2 regions of the Streptomyces sp. NPDC091281 genome follow, and region 2 is predicted to be linked to the other one. Evidence: riboswitches for the same ligand, from Rfam matches in the RefSeq annotation. Region 2 holds a riboswitch; the other holds the start of a gene.

Region 1 (14,576 bases), on a different contig from region 2:
GCGTCTCGTTGGCGAGGACGTCGCGCAGGACACCGCCGCCGACGGCGGTGGCGAGACCGAGCGCCGCCGACGCGGTGAGGCCGAGGCCGTAGTCGTACGCCTTGATGGTGCCGGTGACGCAGAACAGGCCGAGACCGGCGGCGTCGAAGACGTTGACTCCGGTCTGGATGCGTTCGACGTGCGGGTGGAGGAAGACCACCAGCAGGGCGGCGAGCAGCGGGGTGAGGAAGTACCCCAGGTCGGTGAAGGCGGCGGGCGGGACGGCGCCGATGACGATGTCCCGGAACAGCCCGCCGCCGAGCGCCGTGACCTCGGCGAGGACGGCGATCCCGAAGACGTCGAAGTTCTTCCGGACGGCCAGCAGGGCGCCGGAGATGGCGAAGACGAAGATGCCGACCAGGTCGAGGGTGTGCTGGACGGACGGACTGAAGATTTGCTGGAGCACCCTACTATTCTCACCCAACAACGAGCCCCCGCCTTACATTGCAAGGCGGGGGCTCAGGGTGATGCTTACTTCTCCTTGGCGGGAGACTCCTTCTCGACGACCGGCTCAGCGGCCTCGGCGGGCGCCTCGGCCTTCTCCGCCTCGACCTCGGCCGCGACCGCCGCCGACGTCTGCGCCGACTCCGCGAGCACCTCGTCGGCCACCAGCTCGGCGGCCTCCTTCGCGGCGGTCAGCAGGACGGTGTCCTGCGGGGCCTGGTCCGCGAAGTTCTCCGGGTGGTGGCAGGCGACCTGCTGGCCGGGACGCAGCTCGACGAGCTTCGGCTCGGTCGTGGTGCAGATCTGCGTGGCCTTCCAGCACCGGGTGTGGAAGCGGCAGCCGGTGGGCGGCGAGATCGGCGAGGGCACGTCGCCCTTGAGCAGGATGCGCTCGCTCTTGGCGTGCTTGCGCGACGGGTCCGGGATGGGGACCGCCGACATCAGCGCCTTGGTGTACGGGTGCATCGGCGTCTTGTAGAGCAGGTCGCGGTCGGCCAGCTCGACGATCTTGCCGAGGTACATCACCGCGATCCGGTCCGAGACGTGCCGGACGACCGAGAGGTCGTGCGCGATGATCACGTACGTCAGGCCCAGCTCCTGCTGGAGGTCGTCCAGCAGGTTCACGACCTGGGCCTGGATCGACACGTCCAGCGCGGAGACCGGCTCGTCCGCCACCACGAGCTTCGGCTTGAGCGCGAGCGCGCGGGCGATGCCGATGCGCTGGCGCTGACCGCCGGAGAACTCGTGCGGGTAGCGGTTGTAGTGCTCGGGGTTGAGGCCCACGACCGACAGGAGGCGCTGGACCTCCTTCTTGATGCCGCCCTCGGGCGTGACGCCCTGGAGCTTGAAGGGGGCGCCGATGATCGTGCCGATGGTGTGGCGCGGGTTCAGCGACGAGTACGGGTCCTGGAAGATCATCTGCACGTCGCGGCGGAGCGGGCGCATGCCGCCGACGCCGAGGTGCGTGATGTCCTTGCCCTGGAACTCGACCGAGCCGCCGGACGGCTCCAGCAGGCGGGTGATGAGCCGGCCCATCGTCGACTTGCCGCAGCCGGACTCGCCGACCACGCCGAGCGTCTCGCCGGAACGGACCTCGAAGTCGAGGCCGTCCACCGCGTGCACGGCGCCGACCTGCCGCTGGAGCAGGCCCTTCTTGATCGGGAAGTGCTTCTGGAGCCCCGACACCTTCAGCAGGACCTCGCCGGGGGCGGCGTCCTTGCTCAGGGTGGCGGTGCCGGTCCCGACGGTGGGGTCGGCGTCGGTCTGCGCGGGGATCTTCACCGCTTCGTCGTCACTCACAGCTTCGGCGCAATCTCTTCGGTCCAGATACGCTCCCGCTGCTCGGTGCCCATGTGGCAGGCGGCCCAGTGCCGGCTGCCCACCTCGGCCAGCTCGGGGCGGACCGTGCGGGTGACGTTGTCCTTCGGGACGTCCGCGTACGGGCAGCGCGGGTTGAAGGCGCAGCCGGACGGGATGTTGATCAGGGAGGGCGGAGAGCCCTTGACCGGGATCAGACGCTCCTGCTGCTCGCGGTCGAGGCGCGGCATCGACCCGAGCAGGCCCCAGGTGTAGGGGTGGCGCGGCTCGTAGAACACCTTCTCGGCCGGACCGCGCTCGACGCAGCGACCGCCGTACATCACCAGGAGGTCGTCGGCGAGTTCGGCGACGACGCCCAGGTCGTGGGTGATGACGATGACCGCGGAGCCGAACTCCTTCTGGAGGTCGCGGATGAGGTCGAGGATCTGCGCCTGGACGGTGACGTCCAGGGCGGTGGTCGGCTCGTCCGCGATGAGCAGCTCGGGGTTGTTCACCAGCGACATCGCGATCATCGCGCGCTGGCGCATACCGCCGGAGAACTCGTGCGGGTAGCTGTCGACCCGCTTGTCCGGCTGCGGGATGCCGACCCGGTCGAGCATCTCGACCGCGCGGCGCTTGGCGGTCTTCTTGTCGACGTCGTGGTGGATGCGGTACGCCTCCACGATCTGCTGGCCGATCGTGTAGTACGGGTGCAGCGCCGACAGCGGGTCCTGGAAGATCATCGCCATCTGGCGGCCGCGCAGCTTGCGTACGTGGTCCGGGTCGGCGGAGAGCAGCTCGGTGCCGTCCAGCCAGATCTCGCCGGAGATCTGGGCCTTGCGCTTGCCGTACTGGCCGGCGGTGTGCAGGCCCATGATGCCGAGCGAGGTGACGGACTTGCCGGAGCCGGACTCGCCCACGATGCCGAGGGTCTTGCCCTTCTCCAGCGAGAAGCTGAGTCCGTCGACGGACTTCACGAGGCCGTCGTCGGTGGGGAAGTGCACCTTCAGGTCGCGCACTTCCAGGAACGAGGTCGGCGCGGGCGAGGTGGCGGTGGGTTCCCCCACGGCCGCCCCGCTCTTGCTGAGTTCGGTCACGTGAGCCTCACTCGGGGGTCGATCACGGCGTACAGGATGTCGACCAGGAGGTTGGCGACGAGCACGGCCACGGAGGTCACCAGGGTGACGCCCAGGATGATGGGCAGGTCCTGGTTCTTGATGGCGTTGAGGACGGCCTGGCCGAGGCCCGGCAGGCTGAACGCCGTCTCGGTCAGGATCGCGCCGCCGATCAGGGCGCCGAGGTCCATGCCGAGCATGGTCAGGATGGGGGTCATCGTCGAGCGCATGGCGTGCTTGCCGATGACGGTGCGCTCCTTGAGTCCCTTGGCGCGGGCGGTGCGGATGTAGTCCTCGCCGAGGATCTCCATCATGGTCGCCCGGGTGATGCGGGCGTACATCGCCGCGTACAGGAACGCGAGGGTGACCCAGGGCAGGATCATGCCGCCGAACCAGCCGGTGAAGCTGTCCTCCAGCGGCACGAACTGACCGTTGAACAGGTCGAGTCCGAAGACGAAGATCGACAGCGCGACCATGCCGGTGAAGTAGATCGGCAGGGAGACACCGGAGAGCGCCACGAGCATCGCGCCCCGGTCCCAGATGCTGCCCCGCTTGAGCGCGGAGAGGACACCGGCGGCGACACCGAAGAGCAGCCACAGCACGGCGGCACCGAGCGCGAGCGCCAGGGTGACCGGGAAGCGGTCGGTCAGCACCGGCCAGACGGCCTGCTCGCTGCGGAAGGAGTAGCCGAAGCACGGGGCGGCGCAGTGGATCGTGTCCCCGCCGCCCGTGTAGGTCCGGCCGGCGAAGATGCCCTTGAAGAACTCCCAGACCTGGGAGTAGATCGGGTCACCCAGGCCCAGCTTCTCTCGCACGCCCTCGACGGCGGCAGGGTCGGCCTGCTTGCCCACGAAGCTCAGGGCGATGTCGACGCCCGCCCACTTGGGGATGAGGAAGAAGATGCCGAAGACCACCATGACGATGACCACGAGCATCACTGCGGCGGCGAACAACCGCCTGATGAGGTAAGCGAGCACAGCTCTCGGCCCGCCGCGGACCGCGGGCCACCGGAGGTCGTCCGATGGCCCGCGGTCACGCTGCGCCGGCCTTCACCTGCCTTTCGTGCCGTTCGGCGGGTGTGCCGGGTTTACTTCGGGTTCTTCAGGCCGAGGTTGACGAAGTCGTACATCCCGCTGTAGCCGTCGGAGGTGTACACGTTCGCCAGGTTGTCCGAGCGCCAGTTGATGAACTTCTCGAACACGAAGGGCAGGTAGTACGCGCCCTCCATGACCTTGTGGTTGATCTCGGTCGAGATCTTGGTCTTGCCCGCGTCGTCCAGCGTCGTGACGTACTGGTCGAAGAGACCGTCGATCGTCTTGTCGTTGATCAGCGCGTAGTTGTTGTTGCCGCTCTCGGCGATGTACTTGCTGTTCCACAGCGGCAGACCGAAGCCCTGCACGGACGGGAAGTCCGGGCCCCAGCCCATGATGATGATGCCGTAGCCCTTCTTCTTCACGTTCGAGGGGCTACCGATGATGCCGGCGGTCTGCGAGCCGTCGTACTGGTCGATCTCGGCGGTGATGCCGATCTTCTTCAGCGACGCCTGGAGCGACTGGGCCGTGGCGACCTCGACCGGCTTGTTGTTGCGGACCGCGATCGTGGTCTTGAAGCCGTTCGGCTGGCCGCAGGCCTTGAGGGCCTCCTTGGCCTTCGCGACGTTGCCGCTCTTGTTGGCGCCGTTCAGCTCGTACGGGTCGTACTTCTGGCCCTCGGCGCCCGGGACGGACGGCGGGAGCATGTTGGTGCCGATGTCGCCACCGGCGATCGGGCCACCGCGGGCGGTCTGGAGCGACTCGTGGTCGGCGCCCAGGATGACGGCCTTGCGGCACTCGATGTTGTCGAACGGCTTGACGCTCTGCGGGAAGACCGCGTAGCGGATGTAGCCGGAGACCGGGTTGTCCAGGTTGGCCTTGTGCTGCTTGAGGGCGGTGGTGCGGCCCTGCGGCGACATGCCGGTCTGGTTCAGGTCGACGTCCAGGTCACCGTTGAGCAGACGCTGGTCGAGCTGGTTGGCGTCCGAGAAGAACTGGACGGTGATCTTGTCCGGGTAGGCCTTGCGGACCGGGTCCGAGGCCTGCTTCCACTGGTCGTTGCGGACCAGCGTCAGGTCCTTGCCCGGGCTGTAGGACTCGAACTTGTACGGGCCGGAGGAGAAGGGCTTCAGGCCGTACTTGGCCTTGGTGTCCTTGTCCTGGCGGACCGGGGAGGCCGAGACGAGCGCCAGCATCTCCTCGAAGTCCGAGTTGGCCTGCGGGAGCTTGAAGACGATGGTCTTGTCGTCCGGGGTCTCGATGGACTTCAGACCGAGCTTGTCGGCGGAGGTGTCCTTGTAGGGGCCCTTGTACTCGCCCTTGGGGTCCAGCACCTCCTTGAGGTACGTCGGACCGCCGGACAGCACGTCCTGCGCCCACACGCGCTCGATGCCGTACTTCACGTCCTTGGACGTGATCGCCTTGCCGTCCTCCCACGTGACGCCGTCACGCAGCGTGTACGTGTAGGTCTTGCCGTCGTCGGTGACCTTGGCGACGTCCGTGGCGAGGTCCGGGGCGATCTCGGCACCGGCGGCGCCGGCCTCGGCCTTGTTCGTGACCAGCTGGCGGGCGTAGTAGCGGGAGAAGTTCCACATGAAGCCGTAGTAGCCGCGCGTGGTGTCCCACGAGTCGGCGTCCTGGGCGCCACCGAACTTCAGCGTGCCGCCCTTCTTGGCCAGCGAGGCCTGGGCGACCTTGTTGTTCGCGGCGTCGAAGCCGGCGGCACCGGTCTTCGAGCCACCGCCGTTGTCGCCGTCGTCCGAACCGCCGCCGCACGCCGCCGTGGTCAGCAGCGCGGCGACCGCGGCAGCAGCGGCAAACGCCTGCTTCCGCCGCCCTGAGGTGCGTTGGGTAGTCACGATCTCGGTTCCTCCGGAATTGATGAGAGACCCCGTGCAGGTGCCACGGGAGGCTTGGGTACGGCTCAGCGGGAGCCCTTCGGGTCCAGCGCGTCCCGCACGCCGTCGCCGAAGAGGTTGAAGGCCAGAACGGTGATGAAGATCGCCACACCCGGGACCACCATGTACATGGGGTCGGACTCGTAGTAGTCGATCGCGCTGGAGAGCATCTGGCCCCACGAGGCGGTGGGCGGCTTGACGCCGACGCCCAGGAAGCTCAGCGCCGCCTCGGTGAGGATGTTGGTGGGGATCATCATCGTGGTGTAGACGACGATCGGCGCCACCAGGTTGGGCAGCAGCTCCTTGAAGAGGATGTACAGCTGCCCGGCGCCCAGGGACCGGGCGGCCTCGACGTACTCGCGCTCGCGGAGCGAGAGGGTCTGGCCGCGCACCACGCGTCCGATGTAGGGCCAGCCGAAGAAGCCGATGACCACGATCATCAGGAAGACCCGCACGCTCGAACCGGTGAGGCCCAGCATGTGGTTCGGCATGACCGAGACCAGGGCGATGATGAAGAGCAGCTGCGGGAAGGCGAGCAGACCGTCCATCACGCGGCTGATGAGGGAGTCGACCCAGCCGCCGAAGAATCCGGCGAGGACGCCCAGGACCGTGCCGAGGATCACGGCGACGACGGCCGACAGGAAGCCGACCAGCAGGGAGATGCGGGCGCCGTAGAGGATGCGGGCGAGGATGTCGCGGCCGTTGACCGGCTCGACACCGAGCAGGTGCTCACCGCTGATGCCGCCCAGCGAGCCCGTGGGCGTGCCGAACAGCGGATCGATGAGGTTCTCGTGGTACTCGTTCGGGTCCTGGCCGAGCAGGCCGGTGATCACCGGGGCCAGCAGGGCGATCAGGACGAGGAAGAGCACCACGACGCCGCCGGTCAGGGCGAGCTTGTCCCGCTTGAGGCGTTCCCAGGCGATCCGACCCAGGGAACGGCCCTGTACGGCCTTCGCGTCGGCGGTGGCCACCGCCGCTTCCTGGGCCGGGCTCGGGGCCGCTTCCGCGGTCGGCTCGTGCAATGGTGCCGTCATCTGGCAGGGACCCCTCTCAACCGGCGGTAGCCGGCCCACACTTGCCGCTGTAGCGGCGTGATCAGTCCGTCGTACACAGGGGCGAAAACACCCCCGATGCGGGAGTCTTCAACGCTTCGGCGATCTGTTGCCAGACTTGACGGTGAATGGATGCGCAAACGTGATGCGCTCAGGAGGATTCCGTTATCCGGACGGTGGGTAACGGGGGGCGGACGCGGACGAGTTGGGACAGAGTCCGGCAAATTCGGACGTAACGCCCTCATCTACGCGCGAAGATCAGTGCCTTCTCCTGCGGTGCGGAGACGTCGCGGACGGTTCGGCGTCTTTGCGGAACGGTCGCGCGACAGCACCGGGACGGTACCGGGGACGGTCGGGCGGAGCGTCCGAGTCGTCCGGTGGAGCGTCAGTAGCGTCCGGCCGGAGGGTATCCGTAGCCGGAGGCGGGGGCGCGGTCGGGGGTGGCCGGAGCGTGCGCCTCGCGGTCGTAGAAGGGGCGGGCGTGGGCCCGCATCCACATCACGACGGGGTCGTAGTCGTCGCTCATCGCGACCGTCGACACCGGCAGGCCCTCCGGGACCGCCCCGATCGACTGCTGCATCATCGCCCGCACCGCGTCCACCGCCGGGGGCGAGGTGTCGTACACGTCGAGGCCGAGGGCGAGGTAGGGGGCGCCGAGCGCGGGCTGCACCCAGGCCCGGCGCAGGGAGCGCAGGGCCGGGGTGCGGTGGGCGTTCTGGGCGAGGAGGGCGTAGAACTGCGCGATGTCGATCGCCGGTTCGGAGAGTCTGAGCGGGCCCGCGGGCTGCCGGTCCAGGCCCGTCGCGATCCGGCGCAGGTCCAGCCACGGGATGCCGACACCGCCGCCCGGGGCGTGCGGGTTCAGCCAGAGGCCGTGGTGGTCGGGGTAGAGGGTGCGGGCCACGTCCAGGCCGTCGGCCACCTCGTACGAGCGGTTCCAGCCGCTGGCGGACAGCTCCTGGGCGGAGGTGACGCAGGGCGCGTACCCGTGGCCGTCGACCTCCATCGTGCCGTACTGGGCGTCGGGGGAACCGGCGTGGCCGTGCCAGAGCAGCATCCAGACGCGCCCGCCGGCCGGGGTCGCGAGGGCGCGCAGGAGTGCCTCGTAGGCGTCGTAGCGCCCGGGGGTCACCTGGCGCAGCATGTGCTCGACCTGCCCGGCCGCGATGCCGCTGGCGCTCACCTGTACCGCCCCTTCGATGGAGTTGCCGCGCGTTCGGGAGACCAGCTTAGGTGGCTCCGCCGTCAACGGTGCCCCCGGAGGTGCGGGGTTGCGGGCCGGTGTCAGGGGGCGCGCGTGTAGAAGGGGCGGACGTGCTCCTTCAGCCAGCGGGCGACGGGGTCCTCCGTGACGTCGAGGAGGACCAGGTTGACCGGCCACGGGGCCGGGACCACGCCGAGCGCGCGGCCGAGCGCCTCCATCGGCAGGGCCCGCAGGTCGCCCTCCCACGAGGCGAGTTCGACGCCCACGAACATCACGGGGTCGGCCGTCTCGACGACGGCGAGGCAGCGCCGGGCGGTCCGCACGACGCCGGTCGCGTCGAACTCCGCGGCGGCGGCGGACAGCAGGTCGACCGGGTCGTCCTGCCAGTCCGGCTCGTACAGCCGGACCCGGCCGCCGCTCGCGGGGCCGTCCAGCGGGGTGCGGCCGGTGCGGCACAGCTCGGCGACGGCGGGCGGGGGCAGCGGTATCCCGACCGTCCCGTCCGGGTTCACCGCGAGGCCCACCTGCGGGGGCAGCCCGCGCGCGAACTCGACGGCCGGGGCGATCGTGTACGCCATGTGCGGCCCGGCGACCTGGCGGAGCTGCTCCTCGGAGCTGAACACCGGCACGTACGCCTGGCCGTCCAGCTCGACGGTCGGCAGGTCCAGCGGGCCGCTGCGCGGGCCGCCGCCGCTGGGCAGCGGCACCCACAGGAAGCTCCGGCCGAGCACCTCGACGATCCGGCCGCCGGACCCCGGCACGTTGAAGGAAGCGGAGAGCACCTCCTCCAGCTCGTTGCCGGGCCACCCGCCGTGCGAGTGGGGGTGCGCCTGCGCCGGAAACTCCGCGGGAAAGTCCGCCGGGGGGAAGTCCATCTGCCTACCGCCTGCTGGAAACCACTGGATCACTGGATCACCGGCAAGGCTAGCGGCTCCGCCGGTGGGGCCGGGGTGCGTGGCAGGGCGGGGGCGCGGCTGCCGGACCTCGGCGGGCCGCCGGGACGTACCTCGGAGGCCCCCTCCCCCAGGACCCGCCACCCCCGGAGGCCCCGTCACCCCGTGAACGCGATCCGCTTCAACGTGTCCGCCGCCGCGCGGTCCAGGAGGAGGGCGGAGTCGCAGCCCTGGGGGAGGCGGCCCTTCTGGACGGCGTGGAGGAGGCGGGCGGCGGCGCGGCGGTGGCGGAGGAAGGCGTAGCGGGAGACGCCGCGGCCGCGTTCGCGCTGGCCTTCCAGGGCGGTGCCCGCGGTGACGTCGAGGAGGACGAGGTGCAGGGTGCCGCCGCGGCGGCGGGCCTCGCGGGCCAGCCAGTCGCGGACCCAGGCCTGGGTGCCGCAGTCGTGCACGACGACGCCCTCGCCGGAGCGCAGCGCGCGCCGCAGACCGGCGTAGTGGGCGAGCCGGACGAGGGGCCGGTAGAGGGCGTAGGGCAGGGCGCGCGGCATGCGGGCGTCCCAGCGGTCGCGGGTGTCCTGGGAGTCGACGCGCGTCCCGGTGACCGCGCGCTTCATGAGGGTGGACTTGCCGCTGCCGGGCAGTCCGGTGACGACCACCAGGTCCCGGGGTCCGAAGAGCAGGGCGTGCGGGCTGTGTCCGGCGCGCTCGCGCAGGTCCCGGACGACGGGAGCGGGCCGCTCACCGCACGCCTCCCGGGCCGGGGCCTGCGGCTGGGCGGGCAGTGCGAGGGCCGAGCCGGTCGCGAGTGCCGTGGTCCTGTTCACCGTGTGCGTCCTCCCCTGGGGTCAGACAAGTCTTGTCCCCGTCGAGCGTAAAGAGAAGGTAATGCGCGCTGTCTACCGTTTTTGTTCGCGTACCGCCACAGGCCGGTTACAGATGGCGCCCTGCCGCGATCGGTCGTGGCGTGCAATGATGTCGGCGCCAACTGCATACCGGCCGTTTGAATCCGCGCGGGAGAGTTCCCGGCAGCGCACCCAGGGCAACCGGGGCGGCGCCGAGCCGGGGCGCCGAAGGAGCAAGTCCCTCCCTTGAATCTCTCAGGCCCCGTTACCGCGCGGGCGAGGCACATCTGAAAAGCGGACCGCTCCCGTCTCCGGGCGGCGGTCCCACCCAAGGTGCAAGCCACGATCACCAGCCCGGCCGTCTCCGGACGGTCCGCGCCGCGCGCCTGCGTGATCGGGGCGAACCTCTCAGGTTCCGATGACAGATGGGGAGGAACGACCTCGCCGTCCCCCGCGCCCGGTTCCCGGTGCGGGGTGGGACACCCCCGTCGCCTGGGAGACGAACGCCCGATGAGCAGCACCGCACTCCGTCACACCGCCCTCGACGCCCTGCACCGCTCGCTGGGCGCGACGATGACCGACTTCGCCGGCTGGGACATGCCCCTGCGCTACGGCTCCGAGCGGGACGAGCACGTCGCGGTCCGTACCCGGGCCGGTCTGTTCGACCTGTCGCACATGGGTGAGATCACGGTGACCGGCCCCGACGCCGGGGCCCTGCTGAACTTCGCGCTGGTCGGCAACATCGCCGCCGTCGGTGTCGGCCGCGCCCGCTACACGATGATCTGCGCCGAGAACGGCGGCATCCTCGACGACCTGATCGTGTACCGCCTCGCGGACGCCGAGTTCATGGTCGTCGCGAACGCCTCGAACGCGCAGGTCGTGCTGGACGCGCTCACCGCGCGCGCGGCCGGTTTCGACGCCGAGGTCCGCGACGACCGGGACGCGTACGCGCTGCTCGCCGTCCAGGGCCCCGAGTCCCCCGGCATCCTGAAGTCGCTGACCGACGCCGACCTCGACGGCCTCAAGTACTACGCCGGACTGCCCGGCACCGTCGCGGGCGTCCCGGCGCTCATCGCGCGCACCGGCTACACCGGCGAGGACGGCTTCGAGCTGTTCGTGAAGCCCGAGCACGCGGTGGCGCTGTGGACGGCGCTGACCGAGGCGGGCGCGGGCGTCGGCATCACCCCCTGCGGCCTGTCCTGCCGGGACACGCTCCGCCTGGAGGCGGGCATGCCGCTGTACGGGCACGAGCTGACCACCGACCTCACCCCCTTCGACGCCGGTCTCGGCCGCGTGGTCAAGTTCGAGAAGGAGGGCGACTTCGTCGGCCGTACGGCGCTGGAGGCGGCGGCGGCCCGCTCGGCGGAGAACCCGCCGCGCGTGCTGGTCGGCCTGATCGCCGAGGGCCGCCGCGTGCCGCGCGCCGGGTTCGCGGTGGTCGCGGGCGGCGAGACCGTCGGCGAGGTCACCTCGGGCGCCCCCTCCCCCACCCTGGGCAAGCCGATCGCGATCGCGTACGTCGACGCGGCCCACGCGGCGCCGGGCACGGCGGGCGTCGGCGTGGACATCCGGGGCACCCACGAGCCGTACGAGGTCGTGGCGCTGCCCTTCTACAAGCGGCAGAAGTAGCGGCGGGTCCCGTAGGCCGCCGCCACCCCCGGCGGCCCAGCGGCGTGAGCCTGCCCACATCCCCGCAGGTCAGCCCGTCCACCGGCAGCATCCCCTTCACCAGCACTCCCCCGCGTACAGGAGAATTCGAGCCATGAGCAACCCCCAGCAGCTGCGGTACAGCAAGGAGCACGAGTGGCTGTCGGGCGCCGAGGACGGCGTCGCGACGGTCGGGATCACGGAGCACGCGGCGAACGCGCTCGGCGACGTGGTGTTCGTCCAGCTCCCCGAGGTCGGCGACACCCTGACCTCGGGCGAGACCTGTGGCGAGCTGGAGTCGACCAAGTCGGTCAGCGAGCTGTACTCGCCGGTCGACGGCGAGGTCGTCGCCATCAACCAGGACGTCGTCGACGACCCGTCGCTGGCGAACTCCGCCCCCTTCGAGGGCGGATGGCTGTTCAAGGTGCGCGTCACGGGCGAGCAGGACGACCTGCTCTCCGCCGACGAGTACTCCGCTTTCACCGCCGGCTGAGGAGACGTAGACCCATGTCTGTCCTGAACACGCCCCTGCACGAGCTGGACCCGGAGATCGCCGCGGCGGTCGACGCGGAGCTGCGCCGCCAGCAGTCCACGCTGGAGATGATCGCCTCGGAGAACTTCGCTCCGCTCGCGGTCATGGAGGCGCAGGGTTCGGTCCTGACCAACAAGTACGCCGAGGGCTACCCGGGCCGCCGCTACTACGGCGGCTGCGAGCACGTCGACGTGTCCGAGCAGATCGCCATCGACCGGGTGAAGACCCTGTTCGGCGCCGAGTACGCCAACGTGCAGCCGCACTCGGGCGCCTCCGCCAACCAGGCCGCCCTGTTCGCGCTGGCCCAGCCCGGCGACACCATCCTCGGCCTGGACCTGGCGCACGGCGGCCACCTCACCCACGGGATGCGGCTGAACTTCTCCGGCAAGCAGTTCGACGTGGTCGCCTACCACGTGGACGCGGCCGGGCTGGTCGACATGGCCGAGGTCGAGCGGCTGGCCAAGGAGCACCGCCCGAAGGTGATCATCGCGGGCTGGTCGGCGTACCCGCGGCAGCTGGACTTCGCCGAGTTCCGCCGGATCGCCGACGAGGTCGAGGCGTACCTGTGGGTGGACATGGCGCACTTCGCCGGTCTGGTCGCGGCGGGCCTGCACCCGAACCCGGTCGAGCACGCGCACGTGGTCACCTCCACCACGCACAAGACGCTCGGCGGGCCGCGCGGCGGCATCATCCTGGCCAAGCAGGAGTTCGCGAAGAAGCTGAACTCGTCCGTCTTCCCGGGCTTCCAGGGCGGCCCCCTGGAGCACGTGATCGCGGCGAAGGCGGTCTCCTTCAAGGTGGCGGCCTCCGAGGACTTCGCCGAGCGGCAGCGCCGTACGGTCGAGGGCGCGCGCATCCTCGCCGAGCGGCTGACCGCCGACGACGCGCGGGCGGCCGGGGTGAACGTCCTGTCGGGCGGCACCGACGTGCACCTGCTCCTGGTCGACCTGCGGGAGTCCGCGCTGGACGGGCAGCAGGCCGAGGACCGCCTCCACGAGGTCGGCATCACCGTCAACCGCAACGCCGTCCCGAACGACCCGCGGCCCCCGATGGTCACCTCGGGCCTGCGGATCGGCACCCCGGCACTGGCCACCCGCGGCTTCACCGCGGAGGACTTCGCCGAGGTCGCGGACGTGATCGCCGAGACGCTGAAGCCGTCGTACGACGTCGAGGCGCTCAAGGCCCGTGTGACGGCCCTGGCCGAGAAGCACCCGCTGTACCCCGCGCTGGGCCGATAGGCCCCCGTACGGCCCGCGACACCCGCCGTACCCCTTTTCGCCGGGTCGTCCCGCACACTCGTGAGAGTGGGCGGGGCGGCCCCGGCGGGAGACCCCCGCACCACCCCGCACCCCCCAGGAGTTCCCGTGGCCATCTCGGTCTTCGACCTGTTCTCGATCGGTATCGGCCCGTCCAGCTCCCACACCGTGGGGCCGATGCGGGCGGCCCGTATGTTCGCCCGGCGGCTGCGCAACGAGGAGCTGCTCGACTCGGTCGCGGCCGTCCGCACCGAGCTGTACGGCTCCCTCGGCGCCACCGGCCACGGGCACGGCACCCCCAAGGCGGTGCTGCTCGGCCTGGAGGGCGACTCCCCGCGCACGGTCGACGTCGAGTCCGCGGACGAGCGCGTCGAGCGGATCAAGGAGTCGGGGCGGATCAGCCTGCTCGGCACGCACGAGATCCCGTTCTCCTTCGACGACGACATGGTGCTGCACCGCCGCAAGGCGCTGCCGTACCACGCCAACGGCATGACGATCTGGGCGTACGACGCCGCGGGCGCCGAGGTGCTGGCGAAGACGTACTACTCGGTCGGCGGCGGGTTCGTCGTCGACGAGGACGCGGTCGGCGCGGACCGGATCAAGCTGGACGACACCCCGCTGAAGTACCCGTTCCGCACCGGCGACGAACTGCTGCGGCTGACGAAGGAGACCGGCCTGTCGATCTCCTCGCTGATGCTGGAGAACGAGCGGGCCTGGCGCACCGAGGACGAGATCCGTGACGGCCTGCTGGAGATCTGGCGGGTGATGCAGGCGTGCGTGACGCGCGGCATGTCCCGCGAGGGCATCCTGCCGGGCGGCCTGCGGGTCCGCCGCCGCGCCGCCATGACGGCCCGTCAACTGCGGGCGGAGGGCAACCCGTTGGCCCTCTCCATGGAGTGGATCACCCTCTACGCGATGGCCGTCAACGAGGAGAACGCGGCCGGCGGCCGGGTCGTCACCGCCCCCACCAACGGCGCCGCCGGCATCATCCCCGCCGTCCTGCACTACTACGTCAACTTCGTCCCCGGCGCCGACGAGGAGGGCGTGGTCCGCTTCCTGCTCGCCGCGGGCGCCATCGGCATGCTCTTCAAGGAGAACGCCTCCATCTCCGGCGCGGAGGTCGGCTGCCAGGGCGAGGTCGGCTCGGCCTGCTCGATGGCCGCGGGCGCCCTCGCCGAAGTCCTCGGCGGCTCCCCCGAACAGGTCGAGAACGCGGCCGAGATCGGCATGGAACACAACCTCGGCCTCACCTGCGACCCCGTCGGCGGCCTCGTCCAGATCCCCTGCATCGAACGCAACGGCATGGCCGCGGTCAAGGCCGTCA
Region 2 (14,576 bases):
GACCTGCACTTCCCGGCCAGCGTGTTCGACTCGTACACCGGGTCGCTGCTGAGGAACGTGGACACCACCGGGATCGCGGAATCCGGACTGAAGGTCGTCGTCGACGCGTCGAACGGCAGTGCCGGTCTGGTGCTGCCGAGCCTCCTCGGCAAGCTCGGGGTGGACTCGCTGACCGTGAACCCCGGCCTCAACGAGGCCCGGCCCACCGAGACCGCCGACCAGCGGCGGTCCGGGCTGGTACGGCTCGGGGAGATCGTCGCGTCCTCGCGAGCCGCCTTCGGCGTGCGGTTCGACCCCGTCGGCGAGCGGCTCTCCCTCGTCGACGAGAAGGGCCGGATCATCGAGGACGACCGGGCCCTCCTCGTCCTGCTCGACCTGGTCGCCGCCGAGCGGCGCAGCGGGCGCGTCGCGCTGCCCGTGACCACCACCCGGATCGCCGAGCAGGTCGCCGCCTACCACGGCACCCAGGTGGAGTGGACGACGACGTCACCCGACGACCTCACCCGCGTCGGACGCGACGAGTCGACCATCTTCGGCGGCGACGGCAAGGGCGGCTTCATCGTCCCCGAGTTCAGCAGCGTGTTCGACGGCACGGCCGCCTTCGTACGGCTGATCGGGCTGGTGGCCCGGACGCAGCTCACGCTCAGCCAGATCGACGCGCGCATCCCGAAGGCGCACGTCCTCAAGCGGGACCTGGCGACCCCGTGGGCCGTCAAGGGCCTCGTGATGCGGCGGGTCGTCGAGGCCGCCGGGGACCGCTTCGTGGACACCACCGACGGAGTCCGCGTCGTCGAGACCGACGGCCGCTGGGTGATGGTCCTGCCGGACCCCGCCGAGGCCGTCACCCACCTGTGGGCCGAGGGCCCCGACGACGCCTCGGCGCAGGCCCTGCTCGACGAGTGGGCGGCCGTGGTCGACAGCGCCGGTGACTGACCGGGTCGCGCTCCCGCCTCGTCCGTAGGCGGCCCGCGGCTCTCGCGCACGCGCGCATGCCGGGCACGTACCCTCCGGGGAGCGTGTCCGGCACGCGCGCGTGGGGCCATTCGGAGGTAGCGGGCACGACGTGCGACGATGTGCGGCATGCCGCAGCAGCCCCCCGTTCGGAGCACACCCGCGCGCGTGTCGCGCCCGGACGCCTCCATGTCGCTGCTCACCAACGTCATGGACCACAGCCTGGACGAGGGCTACGCCGAGGCCGCCGCGCGCAGACGGGCCGCGGGCGCGGGCGGGGTGCCCAAGCCGCTGCGGGCCAAGCTGGGACTCGCGGCCGGGCTGGTGCTCGCGGCGCTCGTGGTGACCGTGGGCGCCGCCCAGGCGCGCGTCGCCGCGCCCGTCGTCGCCAAGGAGCGCGAGGAACTGATCGACCGCATCGACCAGGAGACCGACGCGGCCGACAAGCTCGAAGGCACCGTCGACAAGCTCCGCGAAGACGTCGGCGCCCGCCAGCGCGAGGCCCTGCGGGCCAGCGGCGGGGGCGGCCACTCCGACCTGACCGGCATGCTCGCCGGATCGGTGGCCGTCCACGGACCCGGCGTGAAGCTGGTCGTGGACGACGCCGAGGAGGCCTCCACGGGCGGCGACGGCGACCCCCGCGAGACCACCGGGTTTTCCGACACCGGGCGGGTCCGCGACCGCGACATGCAGCGCGTCGTGAACGGACTGTGGGCGTCGGGCGCCGAGGCCGTCTCCGTCAACGGACAGCGGCTGACCGCCCTGTCGGCGATCCGGGCCGCGGGCGACGCGATACTGGTCGACAACAAACCGCTGGTGCCGCCGTACACGGTGCTCGCGGTGGGGGACGGCAAGAACCTGAGCACCCGGTTCCAGGACAGCGCGGACGGGCTGTACCTGCACGCCCTCCAGGAGAACTTCGGCATCCGGACCGCCATCTCCGTGGAGAAGGACGTCCAGGTGCCCGCCGCACCGAGTGTGATCGTACGCACCGCACAGCCGAGCACCGAGAAGGGCAAGGGCACATCGTGATCGCCGTACTGGGCCTCGTCGTGGGCGTCGTGGCCGGACTGTTGGTCCGGCCCGAGGTTCCGGCGGTCGTCGAACCGTATCTGCCGATCGCCGTCGTGGCGGCGCTGGACGCCGTGTTCGGCGGGCTGCGCGCCATGCTGGACGGCATCTTCGACGACAAGGTCTTCGTGGTGTCGTTCCTGTCGAACGTGGTCGTGGCCGCGCTGATCGTGTTCCTCGGCGACAAGCTGGGCGTGGGCGCCCAGTTGTCGACCGGTGTCGTGGTCGTCCTCGGCATCCGGATCTTCTCCAACGCCGCGGCGATCCGCCGCCACGTCTTCCGGGCGTGACGCCGATGAACGACCACGACGAGCCGCGCCGCGACCAGCCGCACCCCGACGCGCCCCGCCGGGCCGGTACGGGGCACGAGGACGAGCCGACCGCCAGGCTGCGCAAGGAGCTGCCGCCCGAGGTCGCCGCGACCGCCCCCGAGGAACCGGCGCCGTCGGCCCCGGCCGGACCGGAGGTGACGGGGCGGCAGCGGCTCGCGCAGGGCCTCTGGCCGCCGCGCGTGAGCCGCGCCCAACTCATCGTCGCGCTGCTGCTGTTCGGTCTCGGTTTCGGGCTCGCCGTGCAGGTCGCGTCCACCAGCGACGACGGCAACGCCCTGCGCGGCGCGCGCCAGGAAGATCTTGTCCGCATCCTGGATGAACTCGACGACCGGAGTCAGCGTCTAGAAGACGAGAAGCAGGGCCTGGAGAAGCAGCGGGAGGAGCTGGAGAACAGCTCCGACCAGGCGGAGGAGGCCCGGAAGCAGACGGTCGAGAAGGAGAAGCAACTCGGCATCCTGGCGGGCACGGTGGCCGCCGAGGGGCCCGGTATCACCATGACGATCGAGGACACCAAGGGAACGGTCGAGCCCGACATGCTGCTCGACGCCGTCCAGGAACTGCGCGCGGCCGGCGCCGAGGCGATCCAGGTGAACGGCGTACGGGTCGTGGCCGGGACGTTCCTGACGGATTCGGGCAACGGCGTGGGCGTGGACGGGAACAAGATCAACGCCCCCTATCGTTTCAAGGTCATCGGCAAGCCGCAGGACCTCGAACCGGCGCTCAACATCCCTGGAGGCGTGGTGCAGACTCTGGAGAAGGAGCAGGCCACCGTGGTCGTCGAGCGATCCACCAAGATCGTCGTGGATGCCTTGCGGGCAGCGAAGCAGCCTGACTACGCTCGGTCGTCGTCCCGGTGAACCGACGGTGCATGGCGGCCGTCGGGCAGGGGCATGAGGTTGCGGGGGGTCGGCGCACCGATCGGGTGGTGCGTGGTGGAAACTGTCTGGCGGATACGGACGTTGTGAAGGTGTCCGGCTCGGCCGGTGTAATCAGTCAGGGTTCGTCCTGCCCCACGGGCGGGTCTGTTTCGGTCAAGGGGAATCGCCCGTGAAGTTGTTTGCGAAGTTGTTCGGCAAGAGCGCGCGAGAGAGCGGGGAGAACGCGACGGCCCGCCACCGCGCCCAGCCCGACGCGGAAGGCCAGCGACCGCTGTTCCGGGACCAGGTACCCGGTCCGGGCGGCGACATTTCCGGAGGCCAGGGCGGGGCGTCGGTTGACCCTGCGCAGCCCGGCGGCATAGGTTTCGGACAACCGTCAACCTCAAGTACGGGTGGAGGGTTTTCCCCTATGTCAGCCCTGGTGTGTACGAGGTGCGGTAACCGCAACGCGGAGAACAGCCGCTTCTGCTCCAACTGCGGCGCGCCGCTGAGGCCCGGTCTGACGCCGGAGCGCGCGTCGGAGACGACCTCCACGATCTCCATCTCCGGCCTGGAGGCCTACGACTCCGAGGTCACCGGCCAGACCCAGTTGCCGTCGCTCTCTCCCGAGGCGCAGGCCGCGGTCGACGCGCTGCCGCTGGGCTCCGCCCTGCTGGTGGTGCGCCGGGGTCCCAACTCGGGCAGCCGCTTCCTGCTGGACGGCGACCTGACGACGGCCGGCCGGCACCCGCAGAGCGACATCTTCCTGGACGACGTCACCGTCTCCCGGCGCCACGTGGAGTTCCGCCGCGCCCAGGACGGCTCGTTCACGGTCGCCGACGTCGGCAGCCTGAACGGCACGTACGTCAACCGGGAGCGGATCGACGAGGTCCCGCTGTCGAACGGCGACGAGGTGCAGATCGGCAAGTACCGGCTGGTCTTCTACGCGAGCCAGCGAGGCTACTGACCCCCCGGACCCGTCCGGGGGAACCCCGAGGGAAGGCCCATGCTGCGCACACCGAGGGGCGGTGCCGGACCCGGCACCGCCGCCCTGGACGGTGATCCGATGAGCATCGGCACGGTGCTCAACGTGCTGCGCGACGAGTTCCCCGAAGTGACCATCTCCAAGATCCGCTTCCTGGAGTCGGAGGGGCTCGTCGAGCCGCAGCGGACCCCGTCGGGGTACCGCAAGTTCAGCGCGCGGGACGTGGAGCGCCTGGGTCACGTCCTGCGGATGCAGCGCGACCACTATCTGCCGCTCAAGGTGATCCGGGAGCACCTGGACGCCATGGAGCGCGGCGAGGCGGCGCCCCTGCCCACGGTGGGCCGCCAGCGGGACGGCGAACCCGTCCCCGAACCCTCCGAGGCCCCGACCGCCGCCCGCATCGGCCGCGCCGAGCTGCTGGCCGCCGCCGGGATCGACGAGGACGAACTCCGCGAGTGGGAGTCGTACGGCCTCGTCGCCCCATTGGCGGAGGGGGTGTACGACGCCGAGGCGGCCACCGTCGTCGCGCTCGTCGCCGAGCTGGGCCGCTTCGGGATCGAGCCCCGGCATCTGCGGGTCATGAAGGCCGCGGCCGACCGGGAGGCGGGTCTCGTCGACCAGGTGGTGGCCCCGCTGAGACGGCACCGCAACCCCCAGACCAGGGCACACGCCGAGGCCCGCGCCAAGGAGCTGGCCGACCTCGCGGTGCGGCTGCACGCGGCGCTCGTGCGGTCCGCGCTGGGCGTCCGCCTGCCCTGAGAGGGACCTCCGGGGCAGCGGCGAGGGTCCCCGCTTCGGTCACCCGTTCCCAGCCCGACTACCCAAACGTCCCGAGCACGGCCTAGGGTTGCTGTGTGAACGAGCTCGATGTCGTAGGTGTCCGGGTCGAGATGCCCTCCAACCAACCGATCGTGCTGCTGCGTGAAGTGGGAGGCGACCGCTACCTCCCCATCTGGATCGGGCCCGGCGAGGCGACCGCGATCGCCTTCGCCCAGCAGGGCATGGCTCCGGCGCGGCCGCTGACCCACGACCTGTTCAAGGACGTGCTGGAGGCCGTCGGCCAGGAGCTCAGCGAAGTGCGCATCACCGACCTGCGCGAAGGGGTCTTCTACGCGGAGCTGGTCTTCGCCAGCGGGGTCGAGGTGAGCGCGCGCCCGTCCGACGCCATAGCGCTGGCGCTGCGCACGGGCACGCCCATCTACGGCAGCGACACGGTGCTGGACGACGCGGGGATCGCCATCCCGGACGAGCAGGAGGACGAGGTGGAGAAGTTCCGCGAGTTCCTCGACCAGATCTCGCCGGAGGACTTCGGCACCAGCAACCAGTAGAGCGGCCGTCAGGGCCTGGCCGTCAGGACTCCGGTGAACCGGAGCGTCGGCCACCGGTGGGCCAGGCACGGAGGGCCGCTGACAGGTCGGCAGCCCGGTCGGTGGCGGCGGTGCGAGGGACTTCGTGGGCCGCGTGCCGCGGCAATTGCCAGCGGCGTGTGAGAGCGTCCTGCGACCCTCACCGAGCGCATTCGGCTAGCCTTTCCCCGCAGTGGGGTGCGGGAAACCACTCCTTGGGTGATTATCACCCGGCGTGGCGAGTGTGGCGATCGTTGACGCACCCCTGGTGACTGCCTACCGTCGACAAGGCAGGTCAAGGACGGAGGTCGGCGTGAGAAGCAGCGGCGACGGTACGGCGGGGGGTGCCCCCGGACTCGGTGTCGGGGGAAGCGGTCCGTACGCATCCCCTGGCTCACGGCTGCGTGCGGGGGGTGCCTATCCCCAGCACAGCACCGCGGCCGAACCCGCTCCGCAGCGCCCGGCGTCCGCGCCGGACGCCGGCGGGGCGGCGGCGCCCGGCGCGTCCGAGGAGATCGGATACCGGGGTCCCACGGCCTGCGCGGCCGCCGGGATCACCTACCGCCAGTTGGACTACTGGGCGCGCACCGGGCTCGTCGAGCCGAGCGTGCGGCCCGCGTACGGGTCCGGAACCCAGCGCCTCTACAGCTTCCGGGACGTCGTCGTCCTGAAGATCGTCAAGCGGTTCCTCGACACCGGGGTGTCCCTCCAGAACATCCGCACCGCCGTGCAGCACCTGCGGGAGCGCGGGTTCAGCGATCTGGAGCGCATGACGCTGATGAGCGACGGCGCCACGGTCTACGAGTGCACCTCGCCGGACGAGGTCCACGCACTGCTCCAGGGCGGTCAGGGCATCTTCGGGATCGCCGTGGGCGTGGTCTGGCGGGACGTCGAGGGCGCCCTGTCCCAGCTGCACGGCGAGCGCGTCGACACCGGCGAGACACTCGTCGGGCCCAACCCGGCCGACGAACTCGCGCGCCGCCGCAACCGGGCGGTCTGACGCTCCTCCCGGCACTCCGGACCGTTCCGGAGCGTTCCGTCTCCCGCCCGGCGTGGTGCGTCGCCGTGTGACCGCGTTGTCAGTGGTGTGGTGCAGCATCGGAGATGTGAGAAACGCGCCCACCGTCCTGCATCTCGACATGGACGCCTTCTTCGCCCAGGCGGAGCAGGCGTCCAAGCCGAGTCTGCGCGGGAAGGCCGTCGTGGTGGGCGGCCTCGGGCCCCGCGGGGTGGTGGCGACCGCCTCCTACGAGGCGCGGGTCTTCGGAGTGCACTCGGCGATGCCGATGGCCCAGGCCCGCCGGCTGGCGCCGAACGCCGCCTACCTCGTGCCCCGCTTCGCGTTCTACCGCTCGATCAGCGAGCAGGTCATGGGCCTGCTGCGGGCCTTGTCGCCGCTGGTGGAGCCGCTCAGCCTGGACGAGGCGTTCGTGGACCTGGAAGCCGGTGGGGCGGCCTGGGACACCGAGTCGGCGCGGCTTACCGGCGTCCGGCTGCGCGCGGACATACGGCAGGTCACGGGGCTCACCGGGTCGGTGGGCCTCGCCGCCTCCAAGATGCTCGCCAAGATCGCCTCCGAGCAGGCCAAGCCGGACGGCCTGGTGCTGATCGACCCGGGCACCGAGCGGGGGCTGCTCGCCCCGATGCCGGTGCGCACCCTGCCCGGGGTCGGCCCCGCCACCGGCGACCACCTGCGCCGCGCGGGCATCACCACCGTCGACGACATGGCGGAGGCGGGCGAGGACGAGCTGGTCCGGCTGCTCGGCAAGGCCCACGGGCACGCCCTGTACGCGATGGCGCTGGCCCGCGACGACCGGCCCGTGGTGGCCGAGCGCGAGACCAAGTCGGTCTCCGTCGAGGACACCTACGACGTCGACATCCACGACCGGGTCCGGGTCGAGCTGGAGGTACGGCGGCTGGCGGACCGGTGCGTACGCAGACTGCGCGACGCCGGTCTGTCCGGCCGGACCATCGTGCTCAAGGTCCGGCGCTACGACTTCTCCACCCTCACCCGCTCCGAGACCCTGCGCGGGCCCACCGACGACCCCGCGGTGGTGCGGGAGGCGGCGCAGCGGCTGCTGGACTCCGTGGACACCACCGGCGGGGTCCGGCTGCTCGGCGTCGGGGTGAGCGGGCTCGCCGACTTCACGCAGGAGGACCTGTTCGCGCAGGCCGCCGAGGACCGCGGGGACGGCGGCGCGGAGGAGGCGCTGCCCGACCTGCCCGCCCCGGAGGAGGCGGTGCCGCCCGAGCACCGGTGGCGGCCCGGCCACGACGTACGCCATGCCGGACTGGGGCACGGGTGGGTGCAGGGCAGCGGCCTGGGGCGGGTCACCGTGCGGTTCGAGACGCCGCAGTCGGAGGTCGGGCGGGTGCGGACCTTCCGGGTCGACGATCCGGAACTGGCGGCGGCCGACCCGCTGCCGCTGGTGCGGCGAAGACCGGACGCCCAGGAGGGCGACCCGCCGCAGGCGCGGGCGCTGGACCCGGCGGAGACGGCGCGGGACGCCGCGGGGCCCGCCGCCCGGTCCGGTCAGGGCAGCGCGCACGGGGCGTGAGGCAGGCCCGCGGCTACAGGCGCGCGGGGAAGGAGCGGGCGTTCTGGTGGTCCGCGCTCAGCTGTCGTCCGTGCCCGCCAGCTTGCCGAAGTCGTGGTCCGGCAGCGCGGGAGGGGCGGATACGTCGAGGCCGTAGTGGTGGTAGAGCTGGAGTTCCTGCTCGGGGGAGAGGTGGCGGCCCACGCCGAAGTCCGGGGCGTCCTTGATCAGGGCCCGTTCGAACGGGATGCGGAGCGTGCCCTCGACGAGTTCGCTGGGCTCCAGCGGGACGAACGCGTCCCGGCTGAACAGGCCCGTGCGTATGGCCGCCCACTCCGGCACGCCGGTCGCGTCGTCGAGGTAGACCTCGTCGACGGTGCCGATCTTGGTGCCGTTGCGGTCGAACGCCTTGCGGCCGATCAGACTGCGCGGATCGATGTCGGTCTGCACGGAGCCCTCCCACTCGCTCGCCACTCACCTGTAAGCACTACAAAAGAGCACAATGGAGACCGCGGCCACTCGAAAGAGGCCCCGTTGACCTCGCTGGTAGTCTGGCAGCGGCTGCTGACCCCGTGCGGGAGAGTCCTCCGGACACCATCGGAGGCGCCGAAGGAGCAAATCCTCCCCGGAATCTCTCAGGCCCACGTACCGCACGGACGAGGTCACTCTGGAAAGCAGAGCGGTGGCGCAAGCCCCCGCTCTCACCGACGGTGAAAGCCGGGTGCCCGCGGGCGGCCGGTGAAACTCTCAGGTTGAGATGACAGAGGGGGAGGCCGTCCGGGTACCCGCGCCAGTGGTACCCCTCGAAGGTCGCGTCAGACCAGGAGGCCTCCGCAATGACCGCCCCTCGCACACCGCTCTCCGTACTCGAACAGGGCATCCCCTTCGAGCAGCGCCACATCGGGCCCGACCAGGAGGCGCGGGCCAAGATGCTCGCGCAGGTCGGATACGGCTCCCTGGACGAGCTGACCGCCGCCGCCGTCCCCGAGGTCATCAAGAACGCCGACGCGCTGGACCTGCCGGGCGCGCGCACCGAGGCCGAGGTGCTGGCCGAGCTGCGGTCCCTGGCCGACCGCAACCAGGTCCTGGCCCCCATGATCGGCCTCGGCTACCACGGGACCTTCACCCCGCCGGTGATCCTGCGGAACGTCATGGAGAACCCGGCCTGGTACACGGCGTACACGCCCTACCAGCCGGAGATCTCGCAGGGCCGCCTGGAGGCGCTGCTCAACTTCCAGACCATGGTCGCCGACCTCACCGGCCTGCCGACCTCCGGCGCCTCCCTGCTGGACGAGGGGACCGCCGCCGCCGAGGCGATGGCGCTGTCCCGGCGCATGGGCAAGAACAAGAAGGGCCTCTTCCTCGTCGACGCGGACGCCCTGCCGCAGACCGTCGCCGTGATCCGCACCCGCGCCGAACCGACCGGCGTCGAGGTCGTCGTCGCCGACCTCACCGACGGCATCCCCGCCGACCTCGCCGCCCGCGAGATCAACGGCGTCCTGATCCAGTACCCCGGCGCCTCCGGGGCCGTCCGCGACATCAAGGCCGTCGTGGAGCAGGCGCACGGGCTGGGCGCGCTGGTCACCGTCGCCGCCGACCTGCTCGCGCTGACGCTGCTCACCTCGCCCGGCGAGCTGGGCGCGGACATCGCGGTGGGCACCACCCAGCGGTTCGGCGTGCCCATGGGCTTCGGCGGGCCGCACGCCGGATACATGGCCGTCCACGAGAAGTTCGCCCGCAGCCTCCCCGGCCGCCTCGTCGGCGTCTCCGTCGACGCCGACGGCAACCGCGCCTACCGGCTCGCGCTCCAGACGCGGGAGCAGCACATCCGCCGGGAGAAGGCCACCAGCAACATCTGTACCGCGCAGGTCCTCCTCGCCGTCATGGCGGGCATGTACGCCGTCTACCACGGGCCCGACGGGCTGCGCGCGATCGCCCGCCGCACCCACCGCTACGCCGCGATCCTCGCCGCCGGGCTCACCGCGGGCGGCGTCGAGGTCGTGCACGGCGCCTACTTCGACACGCTGACCCTGCGGGTGCCCGGCCGGGCCGACGAGGTCGTCGCCGCGGCCCGCGACCACGGCGTCAACCTGTACCGCGTGGACGCCGACCACGTCTCCGTCGCCTGCGACGAGACCACCGGACGCGACCAGCTCACGGCCGTCTGGAACGCCTTCGGCGTCGAGGGTGACATCGAGGCGCTCGACGCCGCGACCGCCGACGCGCTGCCCGCCGCGCTGCTGCGCTCCGACGAGGTCCTCACCCACCCCGTCTTCCACCAGCACCGCTCCGAGACGGCCATGCTGCGCTACCTGCGCCGCCTCGCCGACCGGGACTACGCGCTCGACCGCGGCATGATCCCGCTCGGCTCCTGCACCATGAAGCTCAACGCGACCACCGAGATGGAGCCGGTCACCTGGCCCGAGTTCGGTCAGCTGCACCCCTTCGCGCCCGCCGAGCAGGCCGAGGGCTACCTCACGCTCATCCACGAGCTGGAGGACCGGCTCGCCGAGGTCACCGGCTACGACAAGGTCTCCCTCCAGCCGAACGCCGGCTCCCAGGGCGAGTTCGCCGGACTGCTCGCGGTCCGCGGCTACCACCGCGCCAACGGCGACGAGCAGCGCACCGTCTGCCTCATCCCGTCCTCCGCGCACGGCACCAACGCGGCCAGCGCCGTGATGGCCGGGATGAAGGTCGTCGTCGTGAAGACCGCCGAGGACGGCGAGATCGACGTGGACGACCTGCGGGCGAAGATCGAGCAGCACCGCGACGAGCTGGCCGTGCTGATGATCACCTACCCGTCGACGCACGGCGTGTTCGAGGAGCACGTCGCCGACATCTGCGCCCAGGTCCACGAGGCGGGCGGCCAGGTCTACGTCGACGGCGCCAACCTCAACGCCCTGGTCGGGCTCGCCAAGCCGGGCCACTTCGGCGGCGACGTCTCCCACCTGAACCTGCACAAGACGTTCTGCATCCCGCACGGCGGCGGCGGTCCCGGCGTCGGCCCGGTGGCCGTCCGTTCGCACCTCGCGCCGTACCTGCCCAACCACCCGCTCCAGCCGTCCGCCGGACCGGAGACCGGCGTGGGCCCGATCTCGGCCGCGCCGTGGGGGTCCGCGGGCATCCTGCCGATCTCCTGGTCGTACGTGCGCCTCATGGGCGGCGAGGGCCTGAAGCGCGCCACGCAGGTGGCCGTGCTCTCCGCCAACTACGTCGCCAAGCGGCTGGAGCCGCACTACCCCGTGCTCTACACCGGCCCCGGCGGGCTCGTCGCGCACGAGTGCATCATCGACCTGCGGCCGCTCACCAAGGCGACCGGCGTCACCGTGGACGACGTGGCGAAGCGCCTCATCGACTACGGCTTCCACGCGCCGACCATGTCGTTCCCGGTGGCGGGCACGCTGATGATCGAGCCGACCGAGTCCGAGGACCTGGCCGAGCTGGACCGTTTCTGCGAGGCGATGATCGCCATCCGTGCCGAGATCGAGAAGGTCGGCTCGGGCGTCTGGCCCGCCGAGGACAACCCGCTCGCCCGCGCCCCGCACACCGCCGCCGCGCTCGGCGGGGAGTGGGAGCACGCGTACACCCGCGAGGAGGCCGTGTTCCCGGCCGGGGTGTCCGCCGCCGAGAAGTACTGGCCGCCGGTCCGCCGGATCGACCAGGCGTTCGGCGACCGCAACCTGGTCTGCTCCTGCCCGCCGCTGGACGCGTACGAGGACTGATCGCCGTGCGCCGAGGGGGCCCCTGTCCGGGAAGGGCGGGGGCCCCTCGCCGTGTCAGGGGGTCGCGACCGAGACCTCGGTGGACTTGATCAGCGCGACGACCGCGGAGCCGGGGGCGAGACCGAGGTCGGTGACCGCCTCCCGGGTGATCACGGAGGTCAGCTCGCCGCCCCCGGCGGTCAGCTTCACCGAGGCCATCGCACCGCCGGTGGTCACGGCCGTGACGGTGCCGGGGAGCCGGTTGCGGATCGAGAGGCCCTTGACCGGGCCGGTGGCGAGGGCGACCTCCGTCGACTTCACCAGCGCGTGCACGGCGCTGCCCTCGGCGAGGGCGAGGTCGGTGACCGCCTCGCGGGTGATCGCGGCGGTCAGGGTCTCGCCGGAGGTGAGCCTGACGGTGACGACCGCCATCACCTCACCCGGTACGACGGCCGTGACGGTGCCGGGGAGGCGGTTGCGGATGGACAGGGTGGACGCGGCGTGTTCCGGGGTGCCGGGGGTGCTCGGGGTCATGGGCACTCACCGTAGAGCTTGCCGGGTGTTATGACCGTTATGTGCGGTCCGCTGGGTGCTCGTGCCGGTTCCGGTGGTGCCCGTGTCTCCGGCGGTCAGGTGCGGTCGATGTGGACGTTCGTCGCCTTGACGCGGGCGGTGGCCTCCATGCCGACCTCCAGGCCGAGTTCCTCCACCGCCTCGCGGGTGAGGAGCGAGACGAGGCGGTGCGGGCCCGCCTGGATCTCGACCTGGGCGGCCACGTCACCGAGCTTGATCGCGGTGACGATGCCGGGGAACGCGTTGCGGACCGAGGTGGTGGCGGGCTCGTCGCCCGCGGGGGTCCCGGCCAGCTCCACGGAGAACGCGGCGAGGTCGGTGCCGTGGATCAGACGTCGTCCGGTGTCGTCGCGGTGGGTCGCGACCCGGCCCGCGTCCGCCCAGCGGCGGGCGGTGTCGGGGCTCACGCCGAGCAGGCGCGCCGCCTGGCCGATGGTGTAGGACTGCATGCCGATCACGATAGGCGCAGGCGGGGACTCGGGGAGACGGGGGAGGTACCGCCTGGGCGGGGGTGAGGCCGGTGGGCCGGGTCAGGGGTGCCGGGGCGGGTCCGTCAGGTCGCGGAGGATCGTGTCGTCGATCTCGTGGCGGAGCCGTTCCAGTACGGCCGTGCCCTCGGTGAGGGTGCCCCGTGCCTGGGAGCGGCGGGCGCCGGTGTCCAGCTCGTGCCAGAGCAGGGGGTTGCCGACCAGGGCGCGGGGGTCGAGTTCCAGGCGGTGTCCGTCGGTGTCGCGCAGGACCACGTGGGCGGAGACACCGGGGTACTGGTGCACGGACCGCAGCGCGTCGGTGCGGACCACGCGCCGCCGGAGCGGGCCGCGTGCCGTGAGCAGGCCGTGGGCGACGGTGAGCCGGGGCGGCAGGAGGACGAGGAACAGCGCGGCGGACAGGGCCGTCCACAGCAGTCCGCGCGGGAGGGTGAGTGTGCGGGCGTCCCAGTCGATCAGGAAGGTGAGCGCGCCGAAGCCGAGCGCGCAGCCGGTCGCGAGGCGGGCCTCGGAGCGCCGGTGCCGGTCGGTGGGGCGGCGCTGCCGGTGGGCGACCGGTCGCGTGGGTGCCAAGGGGGACATGCTTCGACCGTAGGCCGCCCGCCCGGCGCCGGAAGGGCCGTTGACGGGCCTCTGACGCCGGGCGGGGCCGGGTTGACGGGGTTCTTACGGCGACACGGTGGGGCGGCGCTCCCGTGAGTGAGCCCGTGTCAGCGCGGCAGCCCAGGCGGCCCGTCGGCCCGTCAGCCGGTGTGGACGCGGGGGCGGCGGGCGCGGTCCGGTTCGGCCTTGCGGAGGACCTCGCGGGTGACCGGGGCGACCTCGCCGTGGCCGAACAGGAAGAAGCGCAGGAAATTGGCGAAGGGGTTGCCCTCGGTCCACTCGAAGTAGATGTGCGGGATGCAGTGGGTGGAGTCCCGGATGTGCAGCAGGAGCGCGGCGAGGGCGTTGGGGACCGAGGAGGACTCCAGGGTCAGGACGCGGTAGCGGCCGTGCAGGACCTCCCCGCGCACCGTCAGACCCGCCTCGAACTCGGACGGGTCGAGGACCGTGACCTCCACGAAGACGAAGTCCTCCTGGCCGGGGATGTCGTTGTCCTGCCGGATCTGCTCGATCTTGGCGCGGTACTCGGCCAGGTCGCGGGCGTCGGGCTGGTTGGCGATGAGCCGGATCTTGCGGCTGGCCATGTCCCGGACGAACCGCTGCGCCAACGGGTCCAGCGTCACGCTCGTCACGCGCAGTTCGAAGGCGCGGGCCAGCCGGGAGAGGAACGACACGAGCATGATGCCCGCGATGAAGCAGGCGCCGATCTTGACGCCCTCGGGGCGTTCGACGACGTTGACGACCGTCGTGTAGAGGAACACCACCGAGATGACGGCGAACCCGGCCCGCCGGCGCCGTTGCCCCGCCTTGTGGGCGGCGATGGTCACGGCGATCGCGGCGGAGCTGATCAGCACCAGCACGCCGGTCGCGTAGGCGCCGCCCTGGGCGTCGACGTCGGCGTCGAAGATCCAGGTGACCAGGAACGCGATCAGCGTGAAGACGATGACCATCGGCCGGACCGCGCGGGCCCAGTGCGGGGCCATGCCGTAGCGGGGCAGGTAGCGCGGCATCAGGTTGAGCAGGCCCGCCATCGCGGAGGCGCCCGCGAACCACAGGATGGCGATGGTGGAGACGTCGTAGACCGTGCCGAAGGCGTTGCCGAGGTACTCGTGCGCCAGGTAGGCCAGGGCGC

Evidence for each region. A riboswitch is a leader RNA that binds a small molecule or an ion and turns the genes downstream of it on or off. The one in region 2 is predicted to bind glycine.
Region 1: it holds a riboswitch for glycine, as region 2 does, so the genes downstream of both, gcvT (glycine cleavage system aminomethyltransferase GcvT) here and gcvP (aminomethyl-transferring glycine dehydrogenase) in region 2, are expected to answer to the same signal.

What each region holds. Positions count from the first base shown of each region.
Region 1 is NZ_JBIVUY010000002.1:850,412-864,987, reverse strand. Features, by position in the region: gene ACIQPQ_RS08340 (trimeric intracellular cation channel family protein) at 1-445, opposite strand, end outside; gene ACIQPQ_RS08335 (ABC transporter ATP-binding protein) at 511-1,782, opposite strand; gene ACIQPQ_RS08330 (ABC transporter ATP-binding protein) at 1,779-2,876, opposite strand; gene ACIQPQ_RS08325 (ABC transporter permease) at 2,873-3,871, opposite strand; gene ACIQPQ_RS08320 (ABC transporter substrate-binding protein) at 3,982-5,784, opposite strand; gene ACIQPQ_RS08315 (ABC transporter permease) at 5,850-6,857, opposite strand; gene ACIQPQ_RS08310 (enhanced serine sensitivity protein SseB C-terminal domain-containing protein) at 7,261-8,058, opposite strand; gene ACIQPQ_RS08305 (enhanced serine sensitivity protein SseB) at 8,160-8,954, opposite strand; gene ACIQPQ_RS08300 (AAA family ATPase) at 9,131-9,799, opposite strand; glycine riboswitch at 9,977-10,098, shown strand; gene gcvT (glycine cleavage system aminomethyltransferase GcvT) at 10,328-11,446, shown strand; gene gcvH (glycine cleavage system protein GcvH) at 11,580-11,957, shown strand; gene glyA (serine hydroxymethyltransferase) at 11,972-13,234, shown strand; gene ACIQPQ_RS08280 (L-serine ammonia-lyase) at 13,361-14,576, shown strand, end outside.
Region 2 is NZ_JBIVUY010000014.1:275,234-289,809, reverse strand. Features, by position in the region: gene ACIQPQ_RS31935 (sugar phosphate nucleotidyltransferase) at 1-933, shown strand, start outside; gene ACIQPQ_RS31930 (DUF881 domain-containing protein) at 1,141-1,983, shown strand; gene ACIQPQ_RS31925 (small basic family protein) at 1,980-2,312, shown strand; gene ACIQPQ_RS31920 (DUF881 domain-containing protein) at 2,318-3,211, shown strand; gene ACIQPQ_RS31915 (FHA domain-containing protein) at 3,294-4,178, shown strand; gene ACIQPQ_RS31910 (MerR family transcriptional regulator) at 4,218-4,955, shown strand; gene ACIQPQ_RS31905 (bifunctional nuclease family protein) at 5,051-5,524, shown strand; gene ACIQPQ_RS31900 (MerR family transcriptional regulator) at 5,856-6,542, shown strand; partial or broken gene ACIQPQ_RS31895 (DNA polymerase IV) at 6,649-8,236, shown strand; gene ACIQPQ_RS31890 (PRC-barrel domain-containing protein) at 8,158-8,529, opposite strand; glycine riboswitch at 8,645-8,740, shown strand; gene gcvP (aminomethyl-transferring glycine dehydrogenase) at 8,916-11,801, shown strand; gene ACIQPQ_RS31880 (molybdopterin-binding protein) at 11,856-12,314, opposite strand; gene ACIQPQ_RS31875 (molybdopterin-binding protein) at 12,410-12,802, opposite strand; gene ACIQPQ_RS31870 (hypothetical protein) at 12,884-13,423, opposite strand; gene ACIQPQ_RS31865 (amino acid transporter) at 13,585-14,576, opposite strand, start outside.